DNA from 3 places in the Sulfobacillus sp. TH-112 genome. Region 2 is predicted to be linked to each of the others. Evidence: riboswitches for the same ligand, from Rfam matches in the RefSeq annotation. Region 2 holds a riboswitch; each other region holds the start of a gene.
The links. A riboswitch is a leader RNA that binds a small molecule or an ion and turns the genes downstream of it on or off. The one in region 2 is predicted to bind cyclic di-AMP.
Positions count from the first base shown of each region.

Region 1 (7,480 bases), on a different contig from region 2:
TAAGGACGGCGTCCGTCTTCAAAGGGGTTTTTTAATCCCATGGGCTTCATCGGTCCAAAAAGCGGGGTCCTCTTGCCACGTCGCGCTAACTCCTCGATCGGTAAGCAGCCTTCAAAAAACGCCACATCCTCAAAATCATGGCGTTCATGCTGCTCCGCTTGCACCAAGTTCTCGTAAAATATTTCGTACTCGGCTTTGGTTAAGGGACAGTTAATATAGTCATCGCTTCCCTCACGAGATCCATAGAAGGCATGGTCCATATCAATCGACTCGCCAAAGACAATCGGTGCTGCGGCATCGAAGAACGAGAGCGGACTATCGCCCAGAGTGTCAATGAGACTCTGACTTAACGACTCATGAGTCAAGGGACCGGTCGCAATAATGGTCGGCCCATCCGGCACCTGTTGGACCACTTCCCGGTGAATGGTCACCAAAGGATGCGCCTCAATAGCGCGCGTGACTCCTTCGCTAAAGACATCACGATCCACCGCGAGCGCCGAACCAGCATCCACTTGCGCTTCGCGTCCGGCCTTCAGAATCAGTGAATCAAAGAGCCGCATTTCGTCTTTGAGTAAGGCAGCCGGGGACAGACCGACATCTCCGCCGAAGGAGTTTGAACAGACCAGTTCAGCCAAACGCTCGGTATGATGCGCAGGCGTCATGGTCACGGGCCGCATCTCATAGAGATCGACCGCAATACCCCGCGAGGCCACCTGATAGGCCGCCTCGGAGCCTGCGAGACCACCGCCCACGATGGTCACACGGTTATTGAGCTTCTTCTTCAAAGCCACATCCCTCCTTCAAACACACCAAGGTTTCCTGACGTCCTTTCTTCTTGGTTGCCATAGAGGTTCCACAGCGCGGACATTTGTTCTCCGTCGGCCGCCACCAGGTGACAAAATCACATTCAGGGTAGGCGCGGCAACCATAAAAGGTCCGTCCTCGCTTACTGCGTCGAGCCACCAAGTCTGCTCCGCATTTTGGACAGAAAGCACCGGTCTTCTCCACAATCGCCTCGGTATTGGTACATTCGGGGTATCCGGAACATGCCAAAAACTTACCAAATCGACCATATTTCACGACCATAGGTCGCCCACACACAGAGCACACTTCATCCGTGACATCGTTGGGCATATCCACCTTTTCGATTTCCTCATCCGCACGAGCTAACTCTTCGGCAAATGACTGATAGAACTCGCGCAATACTTGTTGCCAAACTAGGTCCGCATCCTCCACGCGATCCAACTGATCTTCGATAGCTGCGGTGAACGAAATGTTCACAATCTCAGGAAAGTAGTTTTTCAGGAGATCCACCACCACCCGGCCAAGCTCTGTGGGTGTCAGCCGCTTTTGTTCCCGCCGGACGTAGTCGCGCTGCAACAACGTATCGATAATCGGAGCATAGGTCGAGGGACGACCAATACCAAGTTCCTCGAGCGTCTTCACCAGACTCGCCTCAGTATATCGCGGTGGCGGTTCAGTAAAGTGTTGGGTGGACTCGATGGTCTCGATCGAAAGCCGTGACCCTTCAGTTAAGAGCGGCAGTGCCCCATCGTTCTCGGCATTCTCTTCACCCTCTTCACGGGTGTCTTGATAAAGCACCGAAAACCCAGGGAACTTCACAACCGATCCGTGAGCCCGAAAGGCATGTGCTCCCTGAATGAGTTCCACCGTGGTCGCATCATACACCAATGGCGCCATTTGGCTGGCCACAAAACGCTCCCAGATCAGTCGGTATAAGCGTAGCTGGTCCCGTGCCAAAGAGCCTTTCAATTGGTCAGGATGACGCATCACGACCGTGGGTCGAATGGCCTCGTGGGCATCCTGCACCCCCGGTCTTTCCTTTTGGGGACGTTTCGGGACGTCACTTCCTTTAAAGAACGGCGTTCCGTAGGTACTTTCCACATACGCCTTGGCATCTCCCACGGCCACGTCCGAAACACGGGTGGAGTCCGTGCGAATGTAGGTCACAAGTCCTACTGTCCCTTCCCCTTTCACCTCAAGTCCTTCATACAATTGTTGCGCGAGACTCATGGTACGCTTTACCGAAAACCCGAGACGCCGTGAGGCCTCCTGCTGCAATGTGGATGTCGTAAATGGGAGGGACGGAAAGCGACGACGCTCCCGGGTCTTCACCGACCGAACTTCGACGTCCATTCCCACTTGCACTTGCTCCAGGACCGCCCCTTGATCAAGCACGGTGAGACGACCCTTTTCGCCTAATGGGCCAACATACTGAGCAGCAATCGCCGGTTGGCTATTGGCGGTTAATTCCACTGTAAAATATTCTTCCGGACGAAAAGCTTCAATGTCCAGTTCCCGATCGACCAAAATCTTCAGTGCGGCTGACTGCACTCGACCCGCGGACAGTCCGGGACGTACCTTGCGCCACAGCAACGGAGATAGTTGGTACCCCACCACGCGGTCGAGTACCCGCCTCGCCTGCTGGGCATCCACCAAGTTCATATCCACCGGTCGGGCCGAGCGAATCGCTTCAGTCACCGCATCTTTCGTAATCTCGTGGAATTCAATTCTACGAGCATCCTCCGGCTTAATCCCTAGTGTTTCCCCCAGATGCCAAGCAATGGCCTCGCCCTCGCGGTCCGGGTCGGTTGCTAAATACACGCGATCGGTCTTTTTGGCCGCGTCCTTCAATTCTTTCACTAATGGACCTTTGCCGCGGATGGTAATATAGCGCGGCTGAAAATCTTTTTCGACATCAACACCAAACTGACTCTTTGGCAAGTCACGTACGTGCCCCATCGATGCCTTCACCTGATACCGACTTCCTAGAAATCGGCTGATGGTTTTGGCCTTGGCCGGAGATTCTACAATAATCAAGGGCTTTGGCTTTGCCAACCTGCCACCTCCCGTTCGTAAGCGTACCTATACTATCGCATTATGCCACGGATATCCAGAAAAGGCCCTCCCCATAAAATCGCCCATTATTTCCCTGACGCTTTTTTCCATGCATCCCAAATATTTAGTGTGACGGACATATTATGGCAAAAAGCGACGTGCGAAGGTGGTGATGACCGCTCACTCAATCCCATCGCTCATGACATGTCGACAAGATCCCCCTATAATCGATACGACTCCTTATGCCGAATCATGGAAATTCCATGTACGGGGGATAAAGGGACCTGTCCCTTGGTGAATCGTGTCTACACGTAGGGCTCCTTCTGCCCGAACCATGAACTAACCTCGGAGGCAAATCGCGAAGGAAGGGGAGCCCCTATTTGAATATACGCTCGATTGGCGTAGCCAGCGGTGCTTTAGTGGCTGCAGCCTTGTGTTTGTCCCCGCTTACCACGGTCCAGACGGTCGCTCAAGGATCTCCGACGGCACCTCATCATCAATTGATCGATAGCGCGCACGCGAGCTCCTCACTGTCTTTTGAGGCCGCACACAGCGCCACCTATCGGGTGCAATCAGGAAACACCTTAGCAGGAATCGCCAGCCAATTTCACACCACCTGGGAAACGCTAGCTTCGATGAACCACTTAGCGAATCCCAACGTGCTTCGCATCGGCGAAGTCCTCTCTGTGCCTGGTGGACAAACCACGCTTGCAGCCAATGAACCGGCTACAGCCAAGGCGTCGTCCGCAGTGCGCCGATATACGGTTGAAGCGGGCAATACCTTGGCCGGGATTGCCGCCATGTTTCATACTACATGGCCCATCCTCGCCCAACTGAATCATCTGTCGAATCCCAACAATATTGCGGTCGGCGAAGTCTTGATCCTGCCCGGCAGTTCTTCGGCCATCGCAAGTGGATCCAATAGCGTCTCACTACCTATGCAAGATGCTCCAAGCTCCGTCGGTGCAGCCATCGTATCCACCGCGCTGAAATACCTCGGGGTGCCTTACGTATTTGGTGACGAGAATCCTGCAACCGGCTTTGACTGTTCGGGTCTGGTACAGTATGTACTGGCTCAAAACGGTATCAGTATTGGGCGTACCACTTGGGAGCAGTATGATGAAGTGACCCATGTGTCAAAAGCCAATCTCGAACCCGGCGACCTGGTATTCTTTCAAACCTATGCTCCCGGAGCGTCTCACGTAGGAATTTATATTGGCTCGGATCCCGCCATGGGATATTCGGCGGCATTTATTGATGCCCCGGAACCGGGTCAAGGAGTCCAGATACAGAATCTTAACGACCCGTTCTATGTATCCCATTACTATGGAGCGGGAACGGTAAACTAAACTCTAGATCAGCGGCGGGGCCTTCGGGCTCCGCCTTTTTTCGACATATTTTTTATGTGACACGGACACCTTAGCGGGAGAAGCGCTACTGCCCGATTAAAGGAGAATCCGATGCAAAATCGCCGCCGTCACCATCGTCATCGACCCCAGATACTATCGATTCGCAGAGTCACGGGGGCGGTGTTGTCTCTAACCGCTTTCACCAGTATTCTGGGTGTCGGCCTGCTGATTCACAAGATTGACCAAATGAATCAACACCTCCCTTCGGTGGCCAGACTCTGGGATTCGTATGCGTCGTCCTCTCCATCGATGGTCTACGACCGTGACGGGACAGTGGTCGCCACCTTGGGCGCCTCATCCGCCCCGGTAGCTCTCTCTGAGATAGCCCCCAGCGTGGCGACGGCTGTCATCGCCATTGAGGACCATCGCTTTTACCAGAATCAGGGGTATGACCTTAAATCGATTGCGCGATCCGCCTATGTCGACCTCAAGGCAGGGGGACGTCCGGTGCAGGGCGCCAGTACCATCACAGAACAGTTAGCCAAGAACCTCTATCTCAGCGACCAAAAATCCCTGAACCGAAAAATTGATGAATTTCTCTTAGGGATTAAGCTCTATCATCACTATTCAAAAGCCCAGATCCTGGACTTGTACCTCAACACCGTCTATTTTGGTCAGGGGGCCAAAGGCATTCGCGCGGCTGCCAAAGTGTACTTCAATACCACCCCTAGCCACCTCACTCTCAACGAGGCCACCCTGCTCGCGGGACTACCTCAGAGTCCGTCACAATATGACCCGTATATACACCCACAGGCCGCCCAGGTTCGTCGAGACCAAGTGATTGATGCCATGGAGCGCTATCACGACCTCACTGCCCAAAGAGCCGCTCAATTGCGACGTCAACCGATTTCTCTCACGCCGGGGCACCATCCGACCAGCCAGGCACCATACCCGGATCCCTGGTACCTCGACCAAGTCATCCGCGTCCTTCTTGAGAAGGGATTTTCCTTGCAGGATATTTTTCATGGCGGTCTACACATTCACACCGCACTACGTCCGCGCGTATACCAACTCGCCCAGGCCCAAGTCCAATATTGGATGAACCGCAACTTTGGTCGTGCACACCACCCCTATGCCTATCATCAAGCCGCAGTAGTGGTCGAAAATCCCCATAATGGGCACATTTGGGCCATCATCGGCGGACGGCAGTACCTGGGGTTTCTCTCGCCTGATTTGGCCATCGACGCCCTCCGATCCACAGGGTCCGCCATCAAGCCCATTCTCGATTATGCGCCAGCGCTTGCTCGCGGCTACACCGAGAATAGCGTCATTCAAGACGTCCCGCGCTATCGTCATGTTCATCATCAGGCCTTCTGGCCACAAAACGATAACTTGCTCTATCGCGGCTATATGTCGCTCGCCGATGCCCTAGCCCTCTCCAATAACAATGTGGCGGTGCAGTTGTTTGCGCAAATTGGCCCACACTATGCTATTCATTATGCCAATCAACAATTTGGCATGCACCTTGGCAAAAATGCCGGATATCGTACGCCACCACTGGGACTCGCCTTAGGCGTCGATACCAATTTAATGACCTTAACCCAAGCCTATGGGGCGATTGATAACGGCGGGATTCGCCTGTCCCCGATTGTGGTGACACGCGTTACCCGAGATCACCACGTGCTCTATCAATCTCCGAGGAGCTCCCATCGTGCTCTTTCGGCCGACCAGGCCTTCATTCTGACTCAAATGATGAAAGGAGTCTTACAATCCCAGCCCCTCAGAGGCATCGGACCCGATGCCTTCCCTACCGGCGCCGCTCTCGGTATCCATCGCCCGGCCGCCGCGAAAAGCGGCACCAACAATAATGAGGAGGATGCCTGGTTTTTAGGATTCGAGCCCCAAATGCTAGTCGGTGTGTGGGAAGGAGATCGGATTGGAGAAGTGCCTCAACCTTATACCAATTCGGGTGCTGGACCGGCTTATGGCGCGGTTTCCGCAGGCCCCATCTGGAAAGGCATCATGGTCTCAGTCAATCGGACTCTTCCTATCCCGAAAAGACGCTTTGAAGTCCCTCCGGGCGTCATCTATCAACAACATATCAGTGCCACCTCGGGGCTTCTTGCCAGTCGCTATACCCCAAAACGCGACCAGCGCGGCGGATGGTATGTTCAGGGCACAGTACCTAAACGACGAGATCCCACTTGGTACCCCATCACCGTATCCCGTGCCCATCCTTCCCAACTGTGGCAGCCGGGCTGCGGTGCTTTTCGAAACCGAATCGCACTCCGTCGCGAAAGCGCTTGGCATCAAGGCATTCCCAAACCTTGGGATGCCCGTTATTGGGCACCCACCGCCCAGTGCCGCCCACACGCTGCTAACCTTCCCTCTGCTCCCCATGAATAAAGGTGCGGCGGTGGGCAGGCGTGAGCCCCCTTTGACGGATCGCTTCGCGGTGCTGGGCGGTGGGATAGCCTTTGTGCTGATCAAAGCCATAGTCAGGAAAACGGTCGTGAAGTTCGATCATATACTGGTCGCGGATCATCTTGGCGACAATAGAGGCGGCCGCGATCGACGCCGAGCGCTGATCACCGCGAATCAATGCCACGGTATGATATGGGGCATGAGAGAGTGACACGGCATCACTCAACACCACTTGAGGAGGTATATGCAAGTGAAAAATGGCGCGCCGCATGGCCAAACGTGACGATTCCAGGATATTAATTCTTTCGATGGTCCGCGGGCCTACCGCCCCAATGCCAATGCTTAACGCGTGTTCTTGAATCAGAGGATAGAGCGCGCAGCGCTCTGAGAGGCTAAGACGCTTCGAATCGTCCAATCCGACAATCGGCTGCTCGGGATCAAGAATCACTGCGGCTGCCACGACCGGTCCCGCTAGTGGCCCACGACCGACCTCGTCGGTGCCGGCCACCGAAAGTCCCTGCTCCCAAAAAATACGTTCGAACACTGTGAGTGTCATCAAGCTAGGGTGATTCATGCAGACCATCCTCGAGATTGGGGTGTTCCAAGCTGAATCGGCCCAAGCGGGCAGTGCGGAATCCGGTGATTAAGGCGTCAGCCGTCCGTCTCAGATCCACGACCCCACCTTGTTGAAGATACCCGCGGCCCCGTCCCCACGAAATCCAATCCGCTGGATCGGCATCAGGATGATAAAGAGACCACACGTGAGCCGCAATCTCCTCCGCCTCTTCTGGTTCCACCGGCACCACCCCTAAAAGTTGCATGCGCCAGTCACGTGACTTTGACGGAGT
Region 1 covers NZ_JBYCKN010000134.1:18,633-26,112, reverse strand. Annotated here, with positions in the region: gene trmFO (methylenetetrahydrofolate--tRNA-(uracil(54)-C(5))-methyltransferase (FADH(2)-oxidizing) TrmFO) at 1-785, opposite strand, end outside; gene topA (type I DNA topoisomerase) at 766-2,859, opposite strand; cyclic di-AMP (ydaO/yuaA leader) riboswitch at 3,093-3,228, shown strand; gene ACOJWD_RS09575 (LysM peptidoglycan-binding domain-containing protein) at 3,240-4,208, shown strand; gene ACOJWD_RS09570 (transglycosylase domain-containing protein) at 4,320-6,614, shown strand; gene ACOJWD_RS09565 (ribonuclease HII) at 6,586-7,206, opposite strand; gene ACOJWD_RS09560 (YlqF/YawG family GTPase) at 7,193-7,480, opposite strand, start outside.
Region 1: linked by a shared signal. The riboswitch ahead of ACOJWD_RS09575 (LysM peptidoglycan-binding domain-containing protein) and the one ahead of ACOJWD_RS06220 (peptidoglycan-binding protein) in region 2 are both predicted to bind cyclic di-AMP.

Region 2 (7,480 bases):
GCGTACCGGAGTTTTGCAGAACTTCGCTATTGGTAAAGAACAGGCAGGCGTTACCTCGTAATGGTGCTTAATGAGTCTAAGCTCACTCGCGACACCATGATTGCCCTTGCGGGAGTTGACGTCGCTTTTGCCGATAAGACGGTTTTGAGAGATATCCACTTGACCCTCCGACATGGTGAGTCGATGTTGGTGGTAGGTCCAAGTGGATGTGGAAAATCGACCCTAGCCATGCTGATCGCGCAAATTATACCGCAGAGTATTGAGGCGGAGGTTACGGGTGAACGTTGGTATCATCCCAACATGGCACAACCTGGACGGGTCGGTTATGTCTTTCAGGATCCGGACTCTCAGTTCTGCCAAATTCGTGCTGGCGAGGAGGTGGCCTTCGGACTGGAGAATCTTGCGGTGCCCTCCGACGGAATGGAACCATTAATCGATGAAGCGCTGCAATCGGTCCATTTGCGCATTCGTCCTGAGGTGGAGCACAATACGCTGTCTGGAGGTAACAAGCAGCGTTTAGCACTCGCCAGCGCTTTGGTATTAGATCCCGATTTGGTGATCTTGGATGAGCCGACTGCCAACCTTGATCCGCGAGCCACGGCTGACGTCTTTTCAGAGATCGCAAAGCTGCAAGCTCTGGGCAAGACGCTATTGGTGATAGAGCACAAATTCCTCGATCTGGTGTCGATTATCCCAACCATGGTGCTAATGAGCCGGCAAGGGGACATTTATCGTGTGGGACCGAGTCAGGAACTGATGGTGCAAGAAGCCGAGTGGATGCGTCAAGAGGGGCTGATTGTAGACCGTCGGGTTGCGATGTCTGCCAAAGGACTTCTCATCTCAAAGCCACTGGTGGAATTGGAGAATGTCGCGGTGAGGTATACGCGTCATGGTCCCGACGCGCTATCAGGGATAAACTTGCGGTGTTTTCCGGGAGAATTAGTCGCGCTGGTGGGGAGTAACGGAGCCGGAAAGTCCACATTACTGAAGCTTATCGCCGGACTGAAACGCCATCATCAAGGAAGAGCCATTCATCCGGCGGTATCGGAGGTCGCCTTTGGATTTCAAAATCCGGAACATCAATTCATCTTCGAACGCGTGGTCGATGAAATGAGCAATCGGTACGTTGAGGGCGTCATGCCGGAGGATACCCGACAGCAATTGGAGCAGTTTGGACTCTTGGACCATGCTCGTCTCAGCCCCTATTCCCTCTCGCAGGGGCAGAAGCGGCGCTTGTCTGTCGCTTGCATGTTGCAAAAGCCGCACAGCCTGTATTGTCTTGACGAGCCAACGTTTGGCCAAGACGCGAGTACTCGGGATGTGATTATGGAACGTCTGCAGGAGCGGCAACGAGCGGGTGCTCTGGTGATTATTTCTACCCATGATTTAGACCTGGTGGCGGAGTATGCGACACGGGTCATTGCCATGGATCAGGGAGAAGTGGTGTTTGACGGGGAGCCGAGCGAACTCTTGACCAACGATACTGTGTTGGACCAATGCCACCTAGTGGCGCACTCTGGGCTGAGAGAACCTCAGGACGAACCAGGTAGCTCCTCGCCCCAATTTATGACAATGGGAAGTCGAGTGAAAAAGAGCACTATGGGGCGGATTAATCCGGTGTGGAAGTTGCTCGGGGTGTTTTTGGCGGTGGGCTTAACTGCCTTTGCCCATACCTTGCCTCAAGCGATGACGTTGGCCGCCATTCCCCTGGTCCTACTGGTGACGCTAAGCGGCATATCTTTACTATCCGTAATAAAGCGCCTTTTACCGTTTGTGCTCTTTTTTGCGCTCTACACTTGGATGATGACCGCATATGCTGCTGTGGGCCCACAGACCCCGGTCTTTCACCTGCTGTGGTATCGCTTGTCCTATCCCGGATTTATCAAGGGGTTGATTTTAGGGTTTCGAATGTTGTCGGCGGTTAGTTTTGGTCTCTTATTTGTCTCTACAGTAGATTTAGTCGATCTCGTGAAGGGATTGTCTCGGATATGGCACATACCGCCCAAATTTAGCTATGGCACCTTAGCGGGATTGCGGTTCTTTCCCAGTTTCATCGAAGAGTGGGACAAACTGCGCCTAGCTCGTCGGGTTCGTGGACGCGACCTGCATTGGTCTCCGGCACGAATTGTCACCTATGCCCTGCCTCTTCTTAGTGATGCGGTGCGGCTCTCTGAAAGGGTGGCTATTGCCATGGAGGCCCGCGGATTTAAAGGAGAACCGATGCAGGTGTCCACGGCCCGTAGCTACTATCATCCCATCGCCAGTTCATGGCGGGATGCTGTATTTGTGATTCTCTTGCTATTTGTCACCGTGCTGGCTTTATGGCATTAAAAGGGGAGGTTCTTGAGATTGGAGCTATGCGGGAGACCCTTCTTGGTGGGATCAAGATAGTTGCGGATGTGGGCGATTGCCAATCCGATTTCCCCGAATCCTGTCGCTATCAGCTTGACTTTTCCAAGGTAAGCCGCCACATCTCCGGCGGCGTATACCCCAGGCAGATTGGTCAACATAGAGGAGGGATCGACAGGAATGGTGTTGCCTTGAAGTGTCACTCCCCAAGTCTTTACTGGCCCTAAGGAGGGAAGGAACCCTAGTCCACCAATGACGTCATCCACCGCTTCTTGGGACTCTTCTCCGGTGGTAACATGTTTTAGGGTGACCGACTCTAACTGAGCGTGGCCGCCAAGATGAATTACCTCATAGGGCGTCCTCGTTGTGATATTGGACTTTTCGGCAATAAGTCGAATGCTCTCTTCTTGTCCGCGGAACTCCGTGCGACGGTGAACCAGTATCACCTGATCCGCATAGGGGGCAACCGCGAGCGTCCAGTCAAGCGCTGTATCTCCCCCGCCCACCACCATCACGCGACGGTGGTGAAAGTATTCGAGTGGCGGAACAAAATAGTGTACGCCATGCCCCTCAAGGGACTCGGCTTCAGGAGCGGTAAGCCGTCGCGGAACAAACGCGCCAATGCCTACGGTAATCAGGAGGACCCGGGCATAGAGGACCTCTTGGTCGGTTTCGACCTGGTAATAGAGTGAGTCACTGGTGGTCACGGGAGCGATATGGATCACGGAGTGCCCGAGTTTTACGGTGGGAGAGAAATGCATCGACTGCTCGATGAGGCGATTGGCGAGGTCTTTTCCCGTGATTCCGTAGAAGCCTGCCACATCATAAATGGGTTTCTCGGGATAAAGGGCATACAGTTGCCCCCCTAAAGCAGTAAGACTCTCGATCATGGTGACCGACAAACCATGAAGTTTTGCCATGGTGGCTCCAAAGAGACCTACTGGGCCGCCACCAATGATAATCATATCCTCAATCTGCAATCTGGTCCCTCCTGCCACGTAATCAATTTATGATAACAAAAGTACCGAATTTGCGCGAGGCGTACTGGAAATGTCTGACGCCCTCTATGAGAGCCAAATGAAGAGGCCAATGAACGCATGCTTAGCCTCTCGGAACGGCGCGATCCCAAACCGATGCTAAGGTAATGCCGCCGAGAATCAGCATACAACCCAGCCATTCGAACAACGTTATAGATGACTTAAGCCAAATTAGTGATATGACAAGTGCGGTCGGAAGTTCTACTGATGCCAGAATTGCGGTCAGCGTGTCACCGAGCTTGGGCGCACTCAAATACAGTAAACCTAGGGGAAGAACGAGACTAAAAATGCCCGCGACGCTCCCGTACCCGACAGTTTGGGACCAGTTCTGGGTGAAGAGGTGGCTAGGGTTGTGATAAAAGAGGAAGACCGTCAGGGCGGCAATCACGATCGTCAGGAACGCGCTATTCAACACAGGGGTATCCGACGCAATGCGGGCTTGCCAGAACAAGGTGAAGGCATAACTCACTCCGGCACCGAGCCCTTCGATCATCCCGAGGGTGGTCAACGGGCCGTGAAACTGCTCACTTAACGCTAGGATGGTGCCGATGACGATGAGTGCGATAGCTGCGACCTCAATAAGACTGGGACGTCGTCTCGACGCTAACCATCCCATCACGGGAAGCATCCACGAGAATTGAAATAGAAGCAGGACCGCCATAGCTGGGGGAAGATGCTTTAACGATTGATAATAGCAAATGGTAGTAGCGGCACTGGAGACTCCTACGGCCAAAAGGGGCCAGACGAGGTGTGCGCGTAGGCGCATGGGTGGAGACTTCATCAGATATCGTGCGACGACCAGAAACAGTAAGGCGGCCGGATACTGTAGCATGCTCAGGGAGGACGTTGCCACGCCGGAGCGCACAGCTTGTTTGACAAGGGGAGTCACTAGGCCATAACTGGCTCCCGCACAGAGAACCGACAAGATGTGCACTTTGGGTGTTTGCGCCACGAGCCGATCGCCGATCCTTCCTGATGATGTCATGCCTGCCCTCACTGTATCATATCTGTTTGTCGTTCGACCGGACTTCCGTGTGGTGGTGGATTTTGGGACAGGTCCTAGATTATGAGAAAACACCCTGCATTTCGATAATCCTCCATTTAATATCACGCCAAGGCAGCCTACCCGCTCCCTGGGCATCTGACAAAGTCCGCACTCTTTTCTACCATAACTACGCCAAATTGTTTAAGAATGACAACCGGGGGAACCGGTCTGTGGGGTGAATCGTGTGATCACGTAGGGCCTACCTCTCGTTGCCCGAACCCGTCAGCTAACCCCGGAGGCACAACTTTGAGAGAGGGGTTACTTCATGCGTATAACATCAAAAATTGCCGTGTTGAGTACGGTCGGCATTGCGAGTGCCGGATTATTGAGCGGAGCAACGTTTGCCGCGACGCCCAGCACCACCAGTCTCGAGGCGATCCATCCTGCCATGCAACAGTCCTTACAAATCGGTTCGCAGGGGCATTGGGTCTGCACCCTACAAGCTGATTTGAACCTTCTGGGGTATTCTGCGGGTCCTATGGATGGAATTTTTGGTCCGCGGACGGAGCGAGGGCTGGTGGCGTTTGAACAAGCTCATGCTCTTCCCGACAGTGTAGCTACCACCCCGGTCATCTGGCAGGATATCCTTGCGGGGTTTGATATTGTGCCTGCCGCGCCAGAGTCTTCTCCGACAACGGCCCAGACTTTGGCCAATACCCACCCAGCAATGCGCCAAGTGCTCACGATTGGTTCGACCGGGCACTGGGTGATGACCCTACAGGCTAACTTGGAAGACTTAGGATATCTGCCTGAGGGATCAGACACGGGATACTTCAACGCGGCCACCGAGACGGCACTCAAGGCCTTTCAAAAGGCCACTGGATTGGCTGAAACCGGGGTGACATCGGAGGTCACTTGGCAGCAGATGTTATCGGGATTTAAGCTGGTACCACCAATCAGTGGGACTACCGCACCAACACTGGCAAGTGGGACAAGCACCACAGGGTCGACGTCCACCTCGGGCAATACCAGTTCGAGTATTAATAATGGACAAAGTGGCCCGACCTTGCCCGAGGCCTTTCCCGAGCCCAATGATCCGGTGAGCGAGCCTTCGTTGAATAGTCCGTCCGACGGCGTGACGGGGGAATTCACCTCATCCATCAAGACTATCGACGGTCGCCCGGTATTGCATGCCTATCATATGGTTGCCACCTCCTATGGTCCTAGTTTGGCCGATAACTACCCCTATGGACCGGTGGACGCCTTTGGACAGCCGTTGGAAGACGGGATGATTGCCGTTGACCCGTCGGTTATTCCATTACACAGTGTACTGTATGTGACGGGCTATCATGATAATTACTTGCCATCAGGGGGCTTTATGGGAGAAGCTCTCGATACCGGGGGCGCTATCCAAGGGGATCGCGTAGACCTCTTTATTAACGCCGATCCTACCGTGATTTCGGATTTTGGGGTGCAGCAGGTTACCGTCTATACTTTGGGGAATTAGCGAGCAATGCCTTGGTCCAACCGAGTGGGATGGCGCGAATTATTTGGCCATCCCGCTCTTCATATCGTAGAATAGAGTTGCTTAGGTATGAGTTCGGAGATGGAGGCCACGGCATGTATTCACCATTAGCAAATCGTTTGGACTTATTGGTGCAAAGGTATCGCGAAGCCATCTTAACCCATCGTATTCAAGTGGGGGCCACTCTGGTGGTCGAAGAGGAGGCCAGAGCGCTCGGGGTGCCGACGCATGTTGTCCGTAATGCGTTTCAACACCTGGCGGGGATAGGTCTGGTAGAACTGCAATCCGGGGGACGGGCAGTGGTGCACGCCAATAATATTCAATCTCTTCAAGCGTTGGAATTTGGCCATACGCGGCGGCGCGCATAGCCCCTGCGGAAAATTGCCATGGCTCTTAAGTCCCGTCAGCGCGATGGCTTAAGCGCAGTGGCGGGAGCGGCGTGACTAACATCACTAGATGACCTGCGAGAGGGCTCTCATGGCCCTCTTTTATGCAGGTTTGGTCTGTATGGGCCCGTTCCTTCTTACTTTGCGGTCCTCGCTCTGGACAAACACGGCTCCCGGTTTACGGGGCGCGACCACAAAAGGACATGACAATCGACGGCCTTATCGAGGTGTCTCTCGTATTGATCCCATCCGGGATAGGACACCGACGGCTATTCCTGTTGGCCAGCCAGCTCTGAGTGCCTCGATGGAAAATTCTCTATAAACTAATCCTTTGGCAGGAGAACGCTGTCTGAGTCGCGAAATGAGTGGGCAAACATTGCGAAGGGGGACACAGATGTTTGCCGAGTCGATTGCTAATCGTCACTCTGACGTTCAAGGATCCATGCTGTTATCAGAGATCTTGCCGAAACTGGCCGATCATCCCGGACTGATGGTAGTTGAAGAAGGAAAAATCCTCGGAGGAATTTCTCGTGGCGAATTATTCCGCACCTTCGGAGAGTATTGGATGAATGAAGGTCCGGCATCGCGTGAAATTATGGAGACACCGGTGCGCAATTTTGTGCGTGAAGTGCCAATTTTAGCTAATGGTACTCCTGTGGAAGTAGCGATTGACCTACTTGTTGACGGGGCACCTTTGGTGATTGTCGAAGATCGCCGTAATCAACCATACGGCGTCATTTCGTGGATCGAGGTGAATCAATATCTACGGGAGATTACCGGATTAAACGACCGTGATTCCGTGCGTTTTTCATTAGCTCTCTTGGATATTCCTGGGCAGTTGGCTCGGGTTGCAGAGGTGGTGGGTCGTGCCGGGGCCAACATCACCGCAATAACCGTGTCTGATCCCAAAGTGCTCAATTGGGTTCATGTGGTGCTGAGGGTAGACAGAGAACATGCGGATATCGCGAGACTGGCTCTGCAACGGGCCGGAATCGATATTGTCACCGAGCATCAAGGACGAGTCGGATAGGGAACAAGAAATGCCCCCGAGGGATACCATCCTCGGGGGTATGATTTAGTCGTTGAGTGCTTGTAATAAATCGTCCCATAAATCATCTACGTGTTCTAGGCCCACCGACAAGCGGATGAGGTCGGCAGAGGCGCCCGCCAACACTTGCTCTTCGTCACTCAATTGTTG
Region 2 covers NZ_JBYCKN010000096.1:1,534-9,013, reverse strand. Annotated here, with positions in the region: gene ACOJWD_RS06240 (ECF transporter S component) at 1-61, shown strand, start outside; gene ACOJWD_RS06235 (ATP-binding cassette domain-containing protein) at 61-2,331, shown strand; gene ACOJWD_RS06230 (NAD(P)/FAD-dependent oxidoreductase) at 2,328-3,329, opposite strand; gene ACOJWD_RS06225 (EamA family transporter) at 3,451-4,371, opposite strand; cyclic di-AMP (ydaO/yuaA leader) riboswitch at 4,552-4,687, shown strand; gene ACOJWD_RS06220 (peptidoglycan-binding protein) at 4,697-5,878, shown strand; gene ACOJWD_RS06215 (GntR family transcriptional regulator) at 5,992-6,264, shown strand; gene ACOJWD_RS06210 (hypothetical protein) at 6,677-7,312, shown strand; gene ACOJWD_RS06205 (O-acetylhomoserine aminocarboxypropyltransferase/cysteine synthase family protein) at 7,358-7,480, opposite strand, start outside.

Region 3 (7,480 bases), on a different contig from region 2:
AGGATTTTTCCTTCCACGCCGCGATAACCAAAACCGCCGGGAATCAAAATGCCGTCCACGCCGGTTAGCCATGCCTGGACTCCGTTGGCTTCAATATCCTCCGAATCAACCCAACGGATGTCCACTTTCACCTGGTTGGCAATCCCGCCGTGCGTCAAAGCCTCGACCACACTTAAATAGGCATCATGGAGTGCCACATATTTTCCGACCACCGCTATCTCCACGCGACCCTCGATGTGAGCTGCCCGATCGACCAGTGCCGCCCATTCATCAAGCTGTTTCGACCCACAGGCGGTGAGGCCTAAACGATTGACCACAATGTCATCCAACCCCTCATCGGCCAGCATCAGAGGCAGCTGGTAAATGGAATCAGCATCGACATTTTGCACGACCGCACGCCTATCCACGTCACACATTAGCGCAATCTTATCGCGCATCTCGCGCGACAATGGCTTCTGCGTACGACATACTATGACATCCGGTTGAATACCGATGGAACGCAGCTCTTTCACTGAATGTTGGGTGGGCTTGGTCTTGGCTTCTCCTGCCGCACTTAAAAAAGGAACCAAGGTCACATGAACATACATAACTGACTCTCGCCCGATATCGGAGCGCATCTGACGGATAGCTTCCAAAAAGGGCAAACTTTCAATATCCCCGACAGTGCCGCCAATCTCCACAATGACGACGTCTGCTCCACTAGATTCTGCCACTCGATGGATTCTCTCTTTAATGGCATTAGTGATGTGCGGAATCACCTGCACGGTGCCGCCAAGAAAATCCCCTCGCCGCTCCTTACTGATGGTCGACCAATAAATACGCCCCGTGGTTACGTTGTTGGCTTGCGAGAGGTTAATATCCATGAACCGTTCATAGTGTCCCAAATCCAAGTCGGTTTCTGCACCATCTTGCGTGACAAAGACTTCGCCGTGTTGCAAAGGAGACATGGTACCCGGGTCCACATTGATGTAGGGATCTAATTTCAGAGCAGTGACCCGGATACCCCGCGTTTTCAAAATTCTTCCTAACGACGCGGCCGTAATCCCTTTCCCGAGCGATGACACCACCCCGCCCGTAATAAACACATACTTCGCCATCGTGGTTCCTCCTATTCAACTCAATACCCGGGTTCTACTATTTGCGCACCGAAGAGACGACATTAAATGGAGAAGGAGTCCGAACGGAGTTAACCGTCGTCCTCCTCGATGTCTTCTGCATCATCGTCATCGTAACTCGCACGATCCCTTCCTGATGCAGTCGCTCGCCCAGGCGATTTAGGCTGCCACTCCTTCAGTCCCCACGATGACCCCCCGCGATATTGAAAGCGGGAGTCCAAGTTAATATCGGTATAAATTCTAGAGGCTACTTTGGGCTCCCGATCAACGCCCAACTGCATTAGCGTCTCATCCAGCAAGTCTTGCACATCCATTGGCTGTCCTTGCGCCTTAAGCACTGCATAGGCGGCGTCCGTTGCTCTCATCGGTCATCCCATCCTCCGGAAAGTTTCCCAAGTATTATACCACTCTTGGCTCCTTTGTCTTACGCGAATTGGTCTCAATTTGTAAATTCCATTGTCCCACCTTCAGTTTTCCCCTATTTTCGCAAAAATTCTCCCTTATTTGTTGATCGATTGATGTTATGCGCCGTAAACTAATGCCATATTCAATATGCCGAATCCTTGATAGTCAAGGTACGGGGGATCCTAAAGCAACGTCTTTAGGTGGTGAATCCGATCCTGTGCGGTCGGTAGGGGGCTCCTTCTCCCCCGAACCACGGGTTATCCGCTACTAACCTCGGAGGCAGTAACGAGAAGGAAGGACGTATCACTGTTGTTCAAATTTAATCGAAAAATGTTGCCCGTTTTGGCTGGCACAGCTTTGCTGTCGATGTCACTTTTGTCGCAAACGGTCCAAGCCCAAGTCAAGACGGTCCACAATTTCCAAGCCACCCAGGGTCTTAAGACACAGCCTGTAAAGACCATGAGTGCCTTAGAAGATGTTGGATATGCAAGCGCAAGTGCTTCAGACTCATGGGAAGCTGCTCCGGCCGCCTATCCAGCAGGTTATTTGCACGAAGGGGACACCGGTCCCCAAGTTGTCACATTACAAACCGACCTGACGGATTTAGGTTATTCACCCGATGGCATTGATGGCATCTTTGGCCCTGATACCTTGGCCGCCGTACAAGCCTTTCAACGGGCACAAGGATTACCGTCTTATGGTCTCGTGGGCGCGTTAACCTGGAATGCGTTAAACCAGGCCTTATCCAGTTCCTCGATCACCAATGCCCAAGACCAGGTCAATCGTGGCAACGTATCTATTTCGGGATCGGCACTTGCAGGACTTGCCCTCCAATACCAGGGTTATGCCTATGTGTGGGGCGGAGATAGTCCCTCGACAGGATTTGATTGCTCAGGCTTTGTTCAGTGGTTATATGGTCAGTTTGGGGTGTCATTGCCTCATTCGTCTTATGCCCAATGGAACGATGGAACCCATGTCAGCTATGATCAACTGCAGCCCGGGGATATTATCTTTTTCACCACCGAAGGCGTCTTTGCTAACCATGTTGGTATCTACCTTGGCAACGGAGAATTTATTTCTGCCGCGACGCCCAGTCAAGGGGTCGTGGTTCAGAGCTTGAGTGAACCGTATTTCGCCGACAACTATGATGGCGCAGTACAGATATTCCCCAGTAACTAAGAGGAGGATGGAATGTATGAGAGACCGCTGGCGCCCCTGGTGTAAAAGGTGCTCATCGACCCTCTCTCCGACTCTCCTTCTCTCCCCGACACCCGGACTACGGTCCGGGTGTCTTCTTTATTTCCCAGCTACTCGGTGATCGAGAAGGATAACGACCACTTACTCGGGAGGTTTTAGCATATGGTACACACGAAGACGCAAGCCATACAAAAATCCGAACCAGTCTCGACTCAAAAGACTCGTCTATCAACAACACATCATCGCGCGAATCCCTTGGGCATCGGCCGATTATTAATCATGGTGCTCACGATAGCGTTACTCGGTCTGGGGCAAGGGATTTGGTGGTGGAGTGGTCTCGTTCTTTTGGTGCTGATTCTTTTGGCCGTCAGTCGTCAAGGACATGTTTTTGGCACCGCTTGGTCGTCGTGTGCCATGCTTCTGGCATTAACGTTTTGGCATCAACATATTATTCCGGATTGGGCCAGTATTGTGATCCTCGCTGCCGGCATGACGCAATTTGGGCTCAGTTTACTTCGTAATCCTCAGGATTCTTATCGCCCGTGAAATTGAGGACGTCGCTTGCCAAGAAATGCTTGAAGACCTTCGAGGGCATCGCTCGTCATCATGATGCGATGCATCGCCTGGGTTTCTCGTGCTTGACCGCCATCTCGATTATCGGCCATGAGGCCTTTTATTTCTGCCAATGCTAGCGGCGGTAAGCTCGCTAAACGATCAGCCACATTCAGGGCGACATCCAGCAATATGCGTGGCTCTACCACTTGATGTACCAATCCTAGCGCGAGCGCTTCCTCGGCATCCACAGAATCGCCGGTGAGAACCATCCTCTTGGCTTGAGACTGTCCAATCAGTCGCGGAAGACGCCAGGTTCCTCCCCAGCCGGGAATAATCCCTAAGTTCACCTCGGGCTGCCCAAAACGTGCACTTCTGGACGCGATGCGAATGTCTGTGGCCATCGCCATTTCATTGCCTCCTCCATAGGCGATGCCGTTAATGGCAGAAACCATCGGAAGACGCCCGGTTTCAAACTTCTGGTAAAGCTCGGCCCCTAAACTGATAAAATCCGCTACACTGCCGCCAAGTTTCATCACACTATTTAGGTCTGCGCCTGCGGCAAATGCCGGACCGGAACCCGTAATCACCACCGCTCGAATGTCCATGTTGCCTGCCGCCTCGGTCCATAAGTCCTGAAGCTCACGCAGGACTTCAAGACTAATCGCGTTGACCGGTGGATTTTGTATTGTCCACACTAAGACGCGATCCATTCTCTTCTCATTGACCGCACTCACCTTAAGTCCCTCCTCGATTGCGATGGCTACTCCTCAGACGCCGAGTACTGCAGATATCCGCGACCGGTCTTCACTCCCAAGTCGCCCTGTGCTACAAGAGTTTTCAGCGATTCGGGGGGACGAAACCGCTCACCGACGGAATTTTCAAGCTCCGTCAATTCGGCAAGCACGGTATCCAGTCCTCGCGTGTCGGCCCACTGAAACGGTCCGGTCGCGAGACCCGCTCCTGCACGCATCGCCACATCAATATCTTCAATACTGGCCATTTTCTCCTCATAAAGTCGCACACTCTCTAAAAACGTAGCCAAACTAAACCGCTGCAATAACTGCTGTTCTAGTGATTCATCCATGTTAAAAACACCCCCATGCTAATTAACGGTACGAATAAAAGCCTTGACCGCTCTTTAGTCCCAAATGGCCGTCATTAACCAACGCCTGCAGTTGCGGCCCCGGATTAAACCTGTCGCCATAGGCCTGAGTCAAGGTCTGGGCCACCTCAAGCGCCACATCCAGTCCTAACGCGTCGGCTAACACAAATGGGCCCATCGGAGCGAGCTTAGCGCGCATGACCGCTTGGTCGATGTCCGCATAGGGAATGCCCGTCTCATCCTGAAACCTCAGCACTTCAGCCATCGACGCCATCAGCACACGATTGACGACAAACCCTGGACACTCTTTGACGGACACCGGAATTTTTCGAATTTCTTCCGCGAAGCGACGCAAGGTCTCCAACGTCTCTTTGCTAGTATGTTCTCCAGAGATCACCTCGATAAGCTTCATCATGTGAGCCGGGAAAAAGAAATGAAAACCCGCCACACGTTCTGCGCGACCTGTGACCTCAGCTAGCTCAGAAATACTTAATGCCGACGTATTAGATGCAATGATGGCAATAGGAGACAGCACTTGGTCTAATTCCCTAAAGACCTTCTTTTTGATGCTCATTTGCTCCGATACCGCCTCGATCGCCAGCGACACCTCGCGTAGAGCATCCACTTCGGTGGTATATGTTACTAAATCTTTTCGTTGGGCCGCATCCTCAGCACTCATGCGGCCGCGAGCGACGCGGGTCTTAAATAGGTCGTCAATATGAGCGCGCGCGTTTTGAAGCGGCTCTTCGGCCACATCTTTCACTACCACCGGAATTCCGGCCGTAGCGATCACATAGGCAATATCCGCTCCCATCGTCCCCGCTCCCACCACCGCGACTTTTTTGATGTACATTGAGGCAGACCCCCTCCAGCATTCGTTGCCAGCAGTATATCGACTCATAGCAATATTTGTCAATGTCAAGTTTTATATGCCCCTATGAGCGTGATATGATGTCAAATAAATGAAAGCGAGGCCTCCCCATGGACAAAGCCGCGATTCCGGCTTTTGTTGAAGACATCCAGCATCTATTCCCACGCATTATGCGATATTTAGAAGCCGAAGCGACACGTGAACTTATCGGGCTTGAAGTCACCCCCTCGCAGATGAACGCGTTGGTGGTGTTATACGAACCGCACAACTTGCCCATGGGCGAGCTCGCCTCCGAACTGGGGCTTACTGAAAGTGCAGCCACCCGTTTGGTGGATCGCTTGCTCCGCATGAACTTAGTACGACGGGATCGAGACGATGTCGACCGACGAGTGGTTCGTGTTCGACTTTCTTCCTATGGTCGCCAATTGGCAGATCTCGTGTTCCAACGTCGCGAACAACAATTCACCCGATTTGCCGAGCGTCTCGATGCCACCGAACGCGCCAATCTCGTTGAAGGATTGTCCGCCTTACTAAAAGTGTTTCAAGATCTGGAGCATGAATCTCGGGCTATTCAGGAATCCTAACTTTTTGTTATAATGTGAGGTATTAGAGGAGGTTTTCAAGATGATATCTCTGACTGACGATGCGGTCCAAAAAGTGCAAGAGTTCATGGCGGGTAAAGAGGATCTCGCCCTACGGATTTATATTTCTAAAGGTGGTTGCAGTGGATTCAGCTATGGCATGGCTCTCGATGAGGCCCATGAAGATGATAACGCGTTTGAATTTGGCCCGGTAAGAGTGGTCATTGATCCCAACAGCGCTCCGCTACTAGATGGGATTGAAGTCGATTATGTTAATTCCTTGATGGGCGGAGGATTTTCGATTAACAATCCCAACGCCGTCGCCTCTTGCGGATGCGGCCATTCGTTTCGCACCAAGGATCAACAAGGATCTCCGAATTCGTGTAGCCACTAAAAAGCACCCCCAAACGGGGTGCTTTTTTTTATGAGCCCACAGATAAAATCACACACTTTAGGTATCGTGACTCGGGTAAAGCGGGCGACATCGGATGATCCGGTCCCTGCCCGCGAATTTCAATAATCCGCACCGGGCGGCGGGCATCATGAGCTGCCGATTGAATGACACCAATGAAGTCTTGCTCCGATAAATGATACGAACAGCTCGACGTGACCAAAATTCCCCCGGGGCGAAGAAGCTTTATCCCACGCAAGTTAATTTCCTTATATCCCTTCAACGCCTGGGGCACACTTTGCTTTGACTTGGTAAATGCCGGCGGATCTAAAATCCCAAGATCATATTGCGGGCCGTGGTCACTTTCTTTACGCAACCAGTCAAAGGCATTTTGTGCCTCAAAGTGCGCCACCTCTTGCAAGTCATTGAGACGCGCATTATCTTCCGCCCGCTCGATCGCACGAGCATCGATATCAATGCCAAGTACCGAGGAGGCCCCATGACGTGCGGCCACAAGAGCAAACGAACCCGTGTGACAAAATGCGTCAAACACCTTTTTATCGCGCGCATAGTCCCCTACTCTTCCACGATTCCCATATTGATCAAGAAAATGTCCTGTTTTCTGCCCACCGACCACATCGACTCGAATGATGATGCCGTGCTCATGAATATCCACCGGAGACACAATCTCGCCCCATAACAGCCGATTTTCTCGCGGAAGACCCTCTCGATCGCGGACCGCCAAATCGCCCTGCTCATAGATGCCCACAGGATGGAGTGCTTCAATCAGTGACTCTTGAATAGCCTCAAGATAAGGAATCAACCCCAAACTGGTGACTTGCACCACCAGCATGGCATCATATTTATCCACAATTAATCCCGGAATGCCGTCAGCTTCTGAATGAATGACGCGGTACGCATCACGGCCTATCGCAGTCACCGTCTGGCGCAGCTGCACGGCGTCCACCACGCGTTTTTTGAACAACTCCGGCGTCACCATCGCGTCCTTACCCCAGGTGACCATCCGGACCGCAATCATCGAACGGGGATTATAGAATCCGCGGCCCAAGACTCGCCCTTCTCGAGTACGCACCGCGACAATACTTCCCGGTTCGGCGTCGCTCGGCCGAATCTCGGTGCGATACACCCAAGGCGACCCTTGTAAGACCCGATGCGACCCACCTTCCAATATCACAACACCTTCGGACATATGTCTCCTCCATCCCGTTGGGGATTATCTATGGCCACTCTAGCCTGAGGGGC
Region 3 covers NZ_JBYCKN010000204.1:4,280-11,759, forward strand. Annotated here, with positions in the region: gene pyrG (CTP synthase) at 1-1,097, opposite strand, end outside; gene rpoE (DNA-directed RNA polymerase subunit delta) at 1,187-1,480, opposite strand; cyclic di-AMP (ydaO/yuaA leader) riboswitch at 1,659-1,817, shown strand; gene ACOJWD_RS15160 (C40 family peptidase) at 1,830-2,699, shown strand; gene ACOJWD_RS15165 (hypothetical protein) at 2,880-3,263, shown strand; gene ACOJWD_RS15170 (enoyl-CoA hydratase/isomerase family protein) at 3,251-4,006, opposite strand; gene ACOJWD_RS15175 (3-hydroxyacyl-CoA dehydrogenase family protein) at 4,033-4,356, opposite strand; gene ACOJWD_RS15180 (3-hydroxyacyl-CoA dehydrogenase family protein) at 4,379-5,227, opposite strand; gene ACOJWD_RS15185 (MarR family winged helix-turn-helix transcriptional regulator) at 5,356-5,829, shown strand; gene ACOJWD_RS15190 (HesB/IscA family protein) at 5,870-6,220, shown strand; gene ACOJWD_RS15195 (class I SAM-dependent rRNA methyltransferase) at 6,249-7,427, opposite strand.
Region 3: linked by a shared signal. The riboswitch ahead of ACOJWD_RS15160 (C40 family peptidase) and the one ahead of ACOJWD_RS06220 (peptidoglycan-binding protein) in region 2 are both predicted to bind cyclic di-AMP.